2 regions of the Salinivibrio sp. MA607 genome follow, and region 1 is predicted to be linked to the other one. Evidence: predicted binding sites of a transcription regulator. Region 1 holds the regulator's gene; the other holds the start of a gene.

Region 1 (5,897 bases):
TGCATTGCCCACTCCCATTCTTATGATGGATAAGGTGGCCGCTGGCTATAACAAAACGCCAATTATCGAGAACATTCGCCTTAACTTAGTGCCTGGGGCGCGCATTGGCCTGTTAGGGCGTAACGGCGCGGGCAAATCAACGCTGATCAAGTTATTGTCGGGCGATTTGCCGGCGATGGCTGGCGAGCTAAGCTACTCTCAAGGGGTGAAAATAGGTTATTTTGCCCAGCATCAACTCGATACCTTACGTATCGATGAAACGCCGCTCCAGCATCTAAATCGCTTAGCACCAACTACTGCCGAGCAAACCCTGCGAGATTTTCTCGGACGGTTTGGCTTTCAAGGTGACAAAGCGTTGGAAAACATTGGCCCTTTCTCTGGCGGCGAAAAAGCACGTTTAGTCCTTGCATTGTTAGTTTGGCAAAAACCGAACTTGTTACTGTTGGATGAACCGACTAACCATTTGGATCTCGACATGCGCCAAGCGTTAACGCTCGCATTGCAATCCTATGATGGCGCGATGGTGATCGTCAGCCACGATCGCTTTTTATTGCGTGCGACAGCCGATGACTTGTATTTGGTGGACAAGGGCGCAGTGCTACCCTTTGATGGCGACTTAGACGACTATCACCGCTGGCTGACCGAACAACAACGCGCTGATCGTGCGGAAAACAAAAAGCAAGCCGCAGACGAAAAGCTTGCCCCACAGCAAACGCAGTTAGATCGAAAAGCACAAAAGCGTCGTGAAGCCGAATGCCGAAAACAAACGGCGCCACTACGAAAAAAAATTGACCGTTTAGACACAAAGATCGAACAACTTTCTGCCATTATCGCAGAAGCAGAAAACCAATTAGCGGATCCCGCTATTTACCAGAGTGACAACAAAGCCCGTTTAACGGAGCAATTGCAACGCCAAGCCGATGCAAAGTCGACGCTCGAAGAGGTGGAACAAGAATGGATGGAGCAACAAGAAGCGCTAGAAGCCCTGGAGGCGACATTCAACCAACACTAACGCCTGGGATGGCAAACGCCGCCGATCTTTGGCAGTTTTGTTTGCACCACTATGCTAAGCAAGAGGTCAAACAAGCCTGCCTTAAATTACAAGACGAGCACCAAGGCAATGTGAACCTTGCTTTGTTGCTCGCTTGGATTGAAAGCCACGGTTACGGGCTTAGCCCCGAGAGCCTCACCCAGCTTAAGCACGCCTTGAGCCGGTCTGAACATTTGCTGATCGCTTATCGCCATCTAAGACGCGATCTCAAGCCACGCGTGGGCACCGGCCAATATAAAAAAATGCTCAACTTTGAACTCAGTTTAGAGAAGTTCCAGCAACAAGACTTGATTGAAGTGCTTAATCGTCAATCCTGGCTCACACAAGCCGCGTCTCCCTTGGCCTATTATTGCCGCCAGCTATCCCCCTCTGCCCGTAATCTCTATACACCACTACGGGTAGACCGGCCTACAAAAGAGGATGGAGCAGACGATGATGACACCCTTTAACCCCATTCCAACTGCCCGTAATGCGCATCTGCAAACCTTACTGCCACGCCTGCTGCGCCGGCAACCGCTTTTTGCGCCTATTTGGCAAGCGTTTGATCTGCCTGACGGTGACTTTGTCGATCTTGCATGGACGCATCATCCCGAGGTAGGACAGCCTATTATTGTCTTGTTTCATGGCCTGGCAGGAAGCTTTGATAGCCCTTATGCCAATGGATTATTGGCCGCTTTTAAACAGCAAGGCTGGTGCGGTGTGGTGATGCATTTTCGCGGTTGCAGTGGCCGTCTTAATCGCGCGCCGCGGACTTATCATTCCGGCGAAACGGAGGACGCTCGGGCATTTTTGACCTATTTACGCCAGACCTACCCGAACAATGAGATTGCCGCTGTGGGAGTCTCTTTGGGAGGAAACATGTTGGTGCGCTACCTGGCCGACTATCAGCATGATCCGATTGTCAGTTGTGGTTGTGCTATTTCTCCCCCGCTCGATTTAGCGGCGTGCTCGACCCGTATTCAACAAGGGTTTTCCCGTGTTTATCAAGCGTATTTGCTACGGTCGATGCGACAAACCTTATCGGAAAAACTTACCCGACACCAAAAAGTGGGTCGGTGGCATGCTGGGGAGCGGCCAAAGATTAAAACTCTGTTCGAGTTTGATCAAACGGTCACCGCACCGCTGCATGGCTTTGACGATGCTCAACACTACTATCAAAGCTGTAGTGGTTTATCTGTCCTTGACGCTATTACGGTCCCACTTGCGATTATCCATGCGAAAGACGATCCCTTTATGACCGACGCAGTGATCCCAACCTCGCCTCTGCCCGCGAATATTGACTATCAACTGAGCGAACATGGTGGGCATGTTGGTTTTGTTACCGGCAGTTGGCGCCAGCCACAGTTCTGGCTGGAGCAGTCGGTGCCTCACTGGTTAGCCTCACGCCTTTGCTCGTCCCGTTAAAAAAGGACGCCACGCAAAGCAAAAAAGACCGACGCACATTGATCTACTGCATTGTGTTGAATGATTGGGTAAAATGCGAGCTGATTCACAATATCAGCATCAAGCACCCTAACGTCTCAGCCATAAATCAACAAAAGGTGATGTAGTATGATGGTTCCTTGGCAATCGGTCCCTGAGGAAACACTGACTCGTTTAATCGAGCACTTTGTGTTACGGGAAGGAACCGATTATGGTGAGCAGGAAGTCAGCTTTGCACAAAAAGTGGCGGATGTTCGCCAACAACTGCAATCCGGCGACGCCGTGATTGTGTATTCTGAGTTGCACGAGACAGTGGATATTCGTCGTAAAGAAGCACTCAGATCTTAGCATCGCTGTACGCAATAAACAGCGATACACATTCAGACTGAATGACAGGGCGCGTCATGTCGGCTAAACATCCAATCATCGCGGTCACCGGCTCTTCAGGAGCAGGGACCACCACCACATCCGAAGCATTCCGTAAGATGTTCCAGATGATGAACATCAAAGCGGCGTGGCTAGAAGGGGACAGTTTCCATCGCTTTACGCGACCGGAAATGGACGTCGAGATCCGTAAAGCACGTGAGCAAGGACGGCACATTAGTTACTTTGGCCCCACCGCCAATGATTTTCCGCGATTAGAGCAGTTTTTCCGTGAGTACGGTGAACTCGGCACAGGCAAATATCGCCGCTACTTGCATACCTTTGACGAAGCGGTGCCCTACAATCAAATGCCAGGGACCTTCACACCATGGCAGGATTTACCCGACAATACCAACGTACTATTTTACGAAGGCTTGCACGGCGGTGTGGTTGATGGTGAGGTCAATGTCGCTCAACATGTCGACCTATTGATTGGTATGGTCCCGATCGTCAACCTTGAGTGGATTCAGAAGTTTGTCCGCGATACCCGCGATAGGGGCCACTCACGCGAAGCGGTCACCGACTCGATTGTGCGGTCGATGGACGATTATTTGCATTATATTACGCCGCAATTCTCACGCACTCACATTAACTTTCAACGGGTGCCGACGGTCGATACCTCCAACCCACTGAACGCCAAAGGCATTCCTTCGTTGGATGAGAGCTTTGTGGTGATCCGCTTTCGAGGGATGAAAAACGTCGACTTTCCTTATCTGCTGCAAATGATCACGGGGTCTTTTATGTCACGGCATAATACACTCGTCGTGCCAGGCGGTAAGATGGGCTTTGCGATGGAACTTATCATCCGTCCATTGATTCAGCAGCTAATCGAAAAAGGCAAGATTGGCTAGGGCGTAGCGCATCTATCGTGTATTACTTCTCAAGCCGTGATCTTAGCCACGTTTTTGCCAGTTTTTTAGGCGGTTGGCCTAGATCAAAATCAAGAAATTGCTAACAAAAAAAGATACACTCTTGTTAACATACAGTGAGCTTGTAGCCCGCGCCCAGACTTCGTATTCTGTGCATAGATCTGGTGGGTTACCCCTCAGACAAAGATAGGACGTTGTTGCCGGGCAACACATGCAGAGGAAATAAGTTATATGGTTCCAGGAAAACCTCAAACAGACCCTACACTCGAGTGGTTCCTTTCACATTGTCACATCCACAAGTATCCGTCTAAAAGCACGCTGATTCATGCAGGCGAAAAAGCGGAGACCTTGTATTACATCGTGAAAGGGTCTGTCGCCGTTCTAATCAAAGATGAAGAAGGCAAGGAAATGATCCTGTCTTATCTTAACCAAGGTGATTTCATCGGTGAGCTAGGCCTTTTCGAAGATGATCAGGAGCGTACCGCTTGGGTTCGGGCTAAGTCTCCTTGTGAAGTGGCAGAAATCTCATTCAAAAAGTTCCGCCAACTGATCCAGGTTAACCCCGATATATTGATGCGTTTGTCCTCACAAATGGCGCGCCGTTTGCAAGTGACCAGCCAAAAAGTGGGGGATCTTGCCTTCCTGGACGTCACGGGCCGTATTGCGCAAACCTTGTTGAATTTAGCGAAGCAACCCGATGCCATGACGCACCCTGATGGCATGCAAATTAAGATCACACGTCAAGAAATTGGCCAAATCGTTGGCTGCTCGCGTGAAACCGTGGGGCGTATTCTTAAAATGCTGGAAGAGCAAAACCTTATTTCAGCCCATGGTAAAACCATCGTGGTATACGGTACCCGCTAATCACAGCGCTCTCTGTATTCCCAACCGACGCCCTGGCGTCGGTTTTTCTTTTTAAAACAAAAAAAAAGGAAGAGCGAACTCTTCCTTAACCGTTTAGGCCTCGTTATATCCACTATTTGTTAGTGCGTGCTCTCAAAAATTTTATCCGCTGAAGCGGCAACAAACCCCTGGTACAACTCACCGTTGGGCAACACATAACGCTTAGCAAACTCATAAAACCCACCTGGAATGGTTTGCGTGCCATCAGAGAAAACAACAGGGACACGGTCAGCCATGGTGGAGGATTGCTCCAGATAAACGGATGCGTCCCCTTTTACTTCCCCACCCGCTTCGTTAATTGCAAAGCCATTGTCTCGCAGCTTTTGATTAACCGATTGGCAATGATCATGAGCCTTTAACTGATTGACACTCACTGTGAAATGATTCGCGCCATAACCGTGCGCGGCTACCCAGGACGCGTATTCACTCTCCTCAGCAAGCGCTTGATAGGTGGCGCTATCGATGTCCCAAAGCCGCCCCTGATGAAGAAAATCGCTCCCTGTTAGTGACGACGCATCGACTTGTGCCACCAGCTTATGAACAATGGCTTGCAGCGCAGGCGAGCATTGCTCGACCATCAATTCACTGATAAACACTTTCGGCATCAAAGGATCGGGGTGCTCGAAATGGCAGGCATTGAGCTTTTTCGCTTCAAAGGTATAGTCCCCTTTTTGCTGATAGCCTAGCGCCAGGAAGGGGCGCGCCAAGACCTCAAGCCCAACCTTGGGCAAACCAAATGTCCGCAAGGCAATATGATCATTGATTAAAGGCTGCCCTTCTTCGAGCAAGGCATGTACCTGATGTGCCGATGGGCAAAGACGGTTAATATAGTCTTGCCATAATTTATCGAATAACGCTTGGCCACTGTCCATATTGGTCTCCTTAATCTTGTTGAGTCGGAATACCGGGGGCGAACGTCTCAGGCAGTACCACCTGCTCCCCTTCCATTGATGCCATGGGATAAGCGCAATAATCGGCGGCATAGTAAGCGCTTGGACGTAAATTACCCGACGCACCTGGCCCGCCAAATGGCGCATCACCGCTTGCCCCTGTCAACTGACGATTACGATTCACAATCCCTGCGCGAATATGATCGAGGAAGTATTGCCATTCGCCCTCGTCTTCACTGATAAGGCCTGCCGACAAACCATAGCGGGTATCATTCGCCTTCGTGATCGCATCAGCCATATCCTGATAGCGCTGCACTTGTAGTAGCGGACCGAAATACT
Region 2 (5,897 bases), on a different contig from region 1:
GGCAATGGTGGGCTGATAACCATGCTCTTCACAGCGGGCAATAATCCGATCGCTTAAGGTAAATTCAGCGCTATACAGATAAAACGGCTCGTCTTTGACTGCCTGCCACGTCAGGCTTTTTTGCGCACGCCACGCGGCTTGGTTAGGCAGCACTGCATAGATGGGGTGAGTTTGTAAAGGTAAGCTTTGCAAGCACTCAGGCTGGGTGTCGGTGAGCATAGTGATTGCCACATCAATCTCGCCATTGATTAGCGCTTGTTCGGTGCGCCGCCCACCGTATTCGACAATACTAAGCGCGACATTTGGGTAGCGTTGGCGGTATTCACGCAGCACATTGGCATAGAGCGGCCCTATCATCGGTGGCATTCCCAATCTAAGCTGGCCGCGCGCCAATTGGTTAAGATCGTCGAGCTCGGTATTTAGCTGCTCGAACTCAGCAATAATGCTCTGCGCGCGCTGATACACCACCTCTCCAGCATCGGTTAACCAAAACCGCCTTCCCTCTCGGTGCAACAATGGCTGACCCACATCTTGCTCAAGGTTACGCACCATTTTACTGATTGTCGGTTGCGTCACATGCAATGACGCCGATGCGGCAGTAAAGCTCTGCTTTTCCACCAAAGCAATAAAATAGCGCAACGCACGAATATCCATAAACGGCCCTTAAAAGCTAATCATTAACCATGCCATTTTGGCATAGTTGATGGCGAAAAAAGCAGAGGAACTAGCACTTATTACAATGCGTCACTTGGTTATACTTCCGGTAGCATGAAGCAGTCTCTCATTAAGTCTCGCTCACCGCGTTTGATACCCGCTTCTTTTGCCAAGCTCTCCCATTTCGACACGGCCTGGGCGACTTGACGATAAATTTTGTCAGCTGTTTTCACATCAAGTTGAAAGTACTCTGCCACCTCAAACGCTAGGTCAATATCTAAAGCGTTATCTTTGTCGTCAATATTTAAGTGCAGACCGTGGGCATGTTGTGTTGAATTGATGTCGTAGGCGGGTGACAGTCGCCAACCTGTCGTGTCAAAAATAAAGCCATGATTACGTAGGTGATCGTCACTATTGGCAACCATGATATTAAACAGCATACGCCTCCAAAGCTGTGCCAAATCCGATTGATGCCCTATCGTCTCGTTTTTAACAACTCGATATCTTGCAGCTTCCTACCAAGTTCATCATCGAGCGCGACTTTACCTAGATCGTCTAACAAACCCAGTACGGCGAGCACATTGACATAATGGCCTAGCGACACTGTCGGATCGCCTTTTGTGATTTTGCGTAGTGTTGGTTTCGAGATCCCTGTGCGCTGATGCATTCTATCTTGACTGATCCCTCGACGCTTCATCGCCAATAAGATGTTTTCACCTAATTGATGCAATATTTTCATCTGCCGCGGGAACACAGTGGCACCACGCTTGGGCGGCGCTTCCTTATCATACTTCATCATAATGAAACTAACACTCGATAGACATTCAATTTATGAAATTATAGTTTCATATCATAGTGAGATCAAAGACAACCCGCTAAGACTCGATTTTGTCAAAGCCAACATGACGGACTGTCCAAAAAATGAAACTATAAATTATTTTTAAGACATTATATGGAAATATAGTTTCACTTTTAGTGCTGGGGATGTATAACGACAAACTGATTATTGACGGGACTGGGTAGTCACTAACGCAGCTTTATCGCTCAATAATTCATGCCATTTTGGCATAGTTTAAATAAAAAAAAGTCACTTTATTCACTCTCTGCCAAGACGTAAACTATGAGCCATCTCACAGATTCTTGGCACGCCTTCGATGCAATTGATTAAAAACGCCTTACTTACCCTACTACAAGTCTTTGTCCTTGCTGGCATTTGGTTCTTGTCTGATTGGTTGGTCACCACCTTTGCTATTCCGCTGCCGGCCAACCTCACCGGTATGTTGCTGTTGTTAGGCGCATTAATGTTGAAAATTGTCCGTGCCGATTGGTTGCGCCGCGGGGCAGCGTGGCTGTTAGCCGAGATGTTGCTGTTTTTTGTGCCGGCGGTGGTGGCGGTGGTCAATTACCAAGATTTATTGCTGCAAGAAGGCGGTAAGATCATGGTTGTACTGATTTTAAGTACCGCGATGGTGATTGCGTCAACCGCTTGGGTGGTCGATAAAGTGTATCGTTTTGAGGTTAAAATGGCGCGCCGCCGCAGTAACCACCACGCGCACCACCCTGATCTAAAACCGGAGTGCTAAGCCATGATGTCTGCCTTACCGACTTGGCTTCATGCCTCGCTATTGAGCATTACCTGCTTTTTAATGACCCTTGGCTTTTATTACATGAGCAAATGGCTGTATCGCCGCCACCCCTCCATTCTGGTGATGCCATTGCTGCTCGCGCCCTTGCTGATTGTCGCGGTGGTGGTTGGGTTTAAGATCCCGTATCAAGACTACATGGCGCAATCTTACTGGCTGCTTTGGCTGCTGGGCCCAGCGACTGTGGCGTTTGCGATCCCTGTGTATGATAACCGCGCGCTCATCCGCCGCCATTGGTTATCCCTGTCAATCGGTGTCACTGTGTCGGTGCTGGTCGCGATTACCAGTACTGTAGTGTTAGCGCGGGTGTTTGAGCTGTCTGAACTGCTGCAACGCAGTTTGGCGATGCGCTCAATTACTACCCCTTTTGCCGTGGAAGCCACCAAAGCGATTGGCGGGCAAAGCGATCTCACCGCGCTGTTTGTGGTTCTCACTGGCGTAATTGGGATGGCAATCGGTGAAAGTATTTTGACCGTGATTGCGATTCGATCACGCTTGGGACGCGGCGCCAGTTTGGGTGCATCGGCCCACGGTGCCGGTACCGCTAAAGCGTATCAAATTGGTCACGAAGAAGGAGTAGTATCTAGCGTGGTGATGATGATTGCCGGCATGGTCACTGTGTTACTTGCACCTGTGTTAGGCCAGTTGCTTTGGTGATCCTAACCGCTTTATTGATCCTTGTATGACTTTGTACGCTATCTATTGCTATAAATAAAAATGAGTGAGTTGATGAAAGTTTCTGCGCAGTAAGCAGGTCTTACACGGACAAACTCTGATAACGAGGCAATAATGAAACAGCGTAAGTCAATTTGGCGAGTCATCGCGTTCACAGTATTCAGTTTGCTATCGATAGCAAGTTATGCGGCGGTGAAAGATACCGCCACCACAGCCCAAGGCTATCAAAAGGCGACCCTTGCTGGCGGCTGCTTTTGGTGTACAGAATCTGATCTTGAAAAGCTCGACGGCGTGATTGATGTGGTGTCTGGCTACTCAGGCGGTGAGCTTGAAAACCCAACCTATAAAGAAGTCTCGTCCGGCACCAGCGGGCATATCGAGGTAATTGATGTCACCTATGATCCAAACGTGGTCAGCTATGAACAGGTGTTAGACCAGTTTTTCCGTCATATTGACCCCACCGATGATCAAGGCTCATTCGTTGACCGTGGCCCGCAGTATCGCCCCGCGATCTTTTATCACTCTGAAACGCAAAAGCAAATTGCCGCCGAATTTATGGCGGAGATTGAGGCGTTAGGCGTGTTCAAAAAGCCGCTCAAAACCGAGTTGATCCCGTTCGAGAAATTCTGGCCAGCAGAAAGTTATCATCAGGATTATTATAAAAACCACAGCGTGCGTTACAGCTATTATCGCTACGCATCGGGTCGTGATCAGTATCTGGACGAGATTTTTGGTGACGATCGCAAAGACAACCCGGTCACCTTGCGAGAAATGATCGATGCGCAAAAAGCGGAGGATAAGACATCAACGAATATCCGCTACTCGCGCCCCTCGGATGAAACAATACGCACGATGTTGTCAGACATGGAATACGAGGTCACACAAGAAGACGGCACTGAACCCGCGTTCCAAAACCCGTATTGGGACAACAAGCAAGCTGGTATTTATGTGGATATCGTTTCGGGCGAGCCGCTGTTCTCCTCCACCCATAAATACAAATCCGGTACCGGCTGGCCAAGCTTTACGCAGCCCATCGACAAGCAGTATGTGGTTACCAAACCGGACAACTCGCTGTTTTTCAGTCGCACCGAGGTGCGTAGTAAGGTGGCGGATTCGCACCTTGGCCATGTGTTTGAGGATGGTCCCGCACCCACCGGCTTGCGTTATTGCATGAACTCAGCCGCAATGCGCTTTGTGTCCGTCGATAAAATGGCCGATGCCGGTTATGAGGATTATCTCTATCTGTTTGAATAAATCTTCCTTTGCGTGATTGGCTGGTAAACCTGCGGTAGAGTACAGCTCTACCGCTTTTTTACGCGAGGCATTGGATGCACACGATATTGATAACCGGATTTGAACCGTTCGGCGGCGAGAGTGAAAACCCATCTTGGCAAGTGGCACAAGCATTAGAAGGCTGGCAGCCCAATGAGGAGTGCATCGTTAAAGCCGTGCGCCTGCCCTGCACCTTTGACGATAGCTTACCGACGTTACACAGCGCGCTAGAATCACTCAGTCCGGTGATGGTGATCGCCCTTGGCCAAGCCGGTGGCCGCGCCGAGATAAGCTTAGAGAAGGTAGCGATCAATTATCAGAACGCGCCCATCCCGGACAACGCCGGTAAGCAGCCGCATGGCACGTCGGTGGTGCCATCTGGGCCCAACGCCTATTTTTCTACCTTACCCCTCAACCGTTTAGCGAACGCATTAAACGAAGCCCATCATCCTGCCAGTATTTCTTACACCGCGGGCACCTTTGTGTGTAACCACGTGTTTTATGGCTTGATGCATGCGCTGGCTCATCACACCGAGGTACGCGCCGGCTTTATTCATATTCCCTACAGCCCAGCACAAGCGTGCAAACACCGCGCCCCGAGCATGCCGGTGGGTGATGTGGTAGCAGCGATGAAGGTAGCTATTGAGTTGAGTTTATTGGATGATGATGCCACTACCGTGTGTGAAGGCATGTTGCACTAACACGCGTTAGATGGCGCTCAGACGATGAAGCTCAAACAATGACGCCTAGCAGCGGAGCACAGTTACGGTTACCGTGCTCCTAACCTAATCGCTTAAAACAGCCACTCAGTGACGAGATCGTTGTCGGTCAGCACGCTATCGAGAAAGGCAAACAAATGCGCATTCATCGGTGCCGTATCAAAGGCGCGAATGGAGGCAGGGTCTTGAATAAAGCGCTTGTTAGCGACCTCGCCCTCTGGATAGGCGGCGTGCAATAAGCCTTCAACCGCCAGAGGTGTCAATTCAAGGTGGCATTGAAAGCCATATACCCGTGGTCCGTACTTCACGATCTGGCGCGGACAGCCTTCGCTGCTAGCCAGTACACGACTATTGGGTGTCAGCCCCGGCATATCATGGTGCCAATGGCCCACAATTTCTTGTGGGGCAAAATGCGGCATATGCTCATCAATATGGCCATCTTCAGTTAACTGGATGGGGAAATAACCAATCTCAGGCTCAGGACTTTTCTGATACGAAGCGCCCAATGCCTCACCAATCAGTTGCGCGCCGAGGCAAATCCCTAATACCGCACTGCCTTGTTCAATGCACTGGTTTATAAGTGCTTGCTCGCGCGGGCTATCAAAATGTGGGCATTCAGACTGTGGCGTATCTGGACTTTGCGGCCCGCCGAGTACCACCAGCAGATCAATGCCTTCACCGGTTTCCGGCAACGGCTCGCCCCGATACAAATGACTGGTGTTCACATGATAGGCACGCTCGTCACACCAATCTAAAATGGCTCCTGGGCCTTCAAACGCCTCGTGAATAACAAGATGGACGCGCATTCCTCTCTCCTTGGGGTTTGTTTTACGCACGATTGCGGCTAAGCATACTATATTGAGCCGCGGCCTCAAGCCTTGCCCACGACAAGCGGTGGTCGCGCCATAAACGCTTGAGTCAACAACTGAAACAA

The links. Region 1 encodes CRP, which controls carbon source genes, mostly activating them, when cyclic AMP is high. Its sites were predicted from a motif close to TGTGANNNNNNTCACA; they were not measured.
Region 2: the regulator CRP is predicted to act here: its motif matches at 1,774-1,789, upstream of BZG81_RS08230 (CidA/LrgA family protein).

Annotation. Positions count from the first base shown of each region.
Region 1 is NZ_MUFJ01000001.1:214,155-220,051, reverse strand. Features, by position in the region: gene BZG81_RS01095 (ABC transporter ATP-binding protein) at 1-1,012, shown strand, start outside; gene BZG81_RS01090 (TIGR02444 family protein) at 1,021-1,500, shown strand; gene BZG81_RS01085 (hydrolase) at 1,484-2,455, shown strand; gene BZG81_RS01080 (YheU family protein) at 2,603-2,821, shown strand; gene BZG81_RS01075 (phosphoribulokinase) at 2,878-3,747, shown strand; gene crp (cAMP-activated global transcriptional regulator CRP) at 3,997-4,629, shown strand; gene BZG81_RS01065 (DUF1338 domain-containing protein) at 4,749-5,540, opposite strand; gene astD (succinylglutamate-semialdehyde dehydrogenase) at 5,551-5,897, opposite strand, start outside.
Region 2 is NZ_MUFJ01000014.1:1,528-7,424, forward strand. Features, by position in the region: gene BZG81_RS08215 (LysR family transcriptional regulator) at 1-654, opposite strand, end outside; gene BZG81_RS08220 (HipA domain-containing protein) at 753-1,115, opposite strand; gene BZG81_RS08225 (helix-turn-helix domain-containing protein) at 1,130-1,393, opposite strand; gene BZG81_RS08230 (CidA/LrgA family protein) at 1,809-2,237, shown strand; gene BZG81_RS08235 (LrgB family protein) at 2,244-2,954, shown strand; gene msrB (peptide-methionine (R)-S-oxide reductase MsrB) at 3,087-4,226, shown strand; gene pcp (pyroglutamyl-peptidase I) at 4,301-4,945, shown strand; gene BZG81_RS08250 (glutamine amidotransferase-related protein) at 5,038-5,769, opposite strand; gene BZG81_RS08255 (lipoate--protein ligase family protein) at 5,835-5,897, opposite strand, start outside.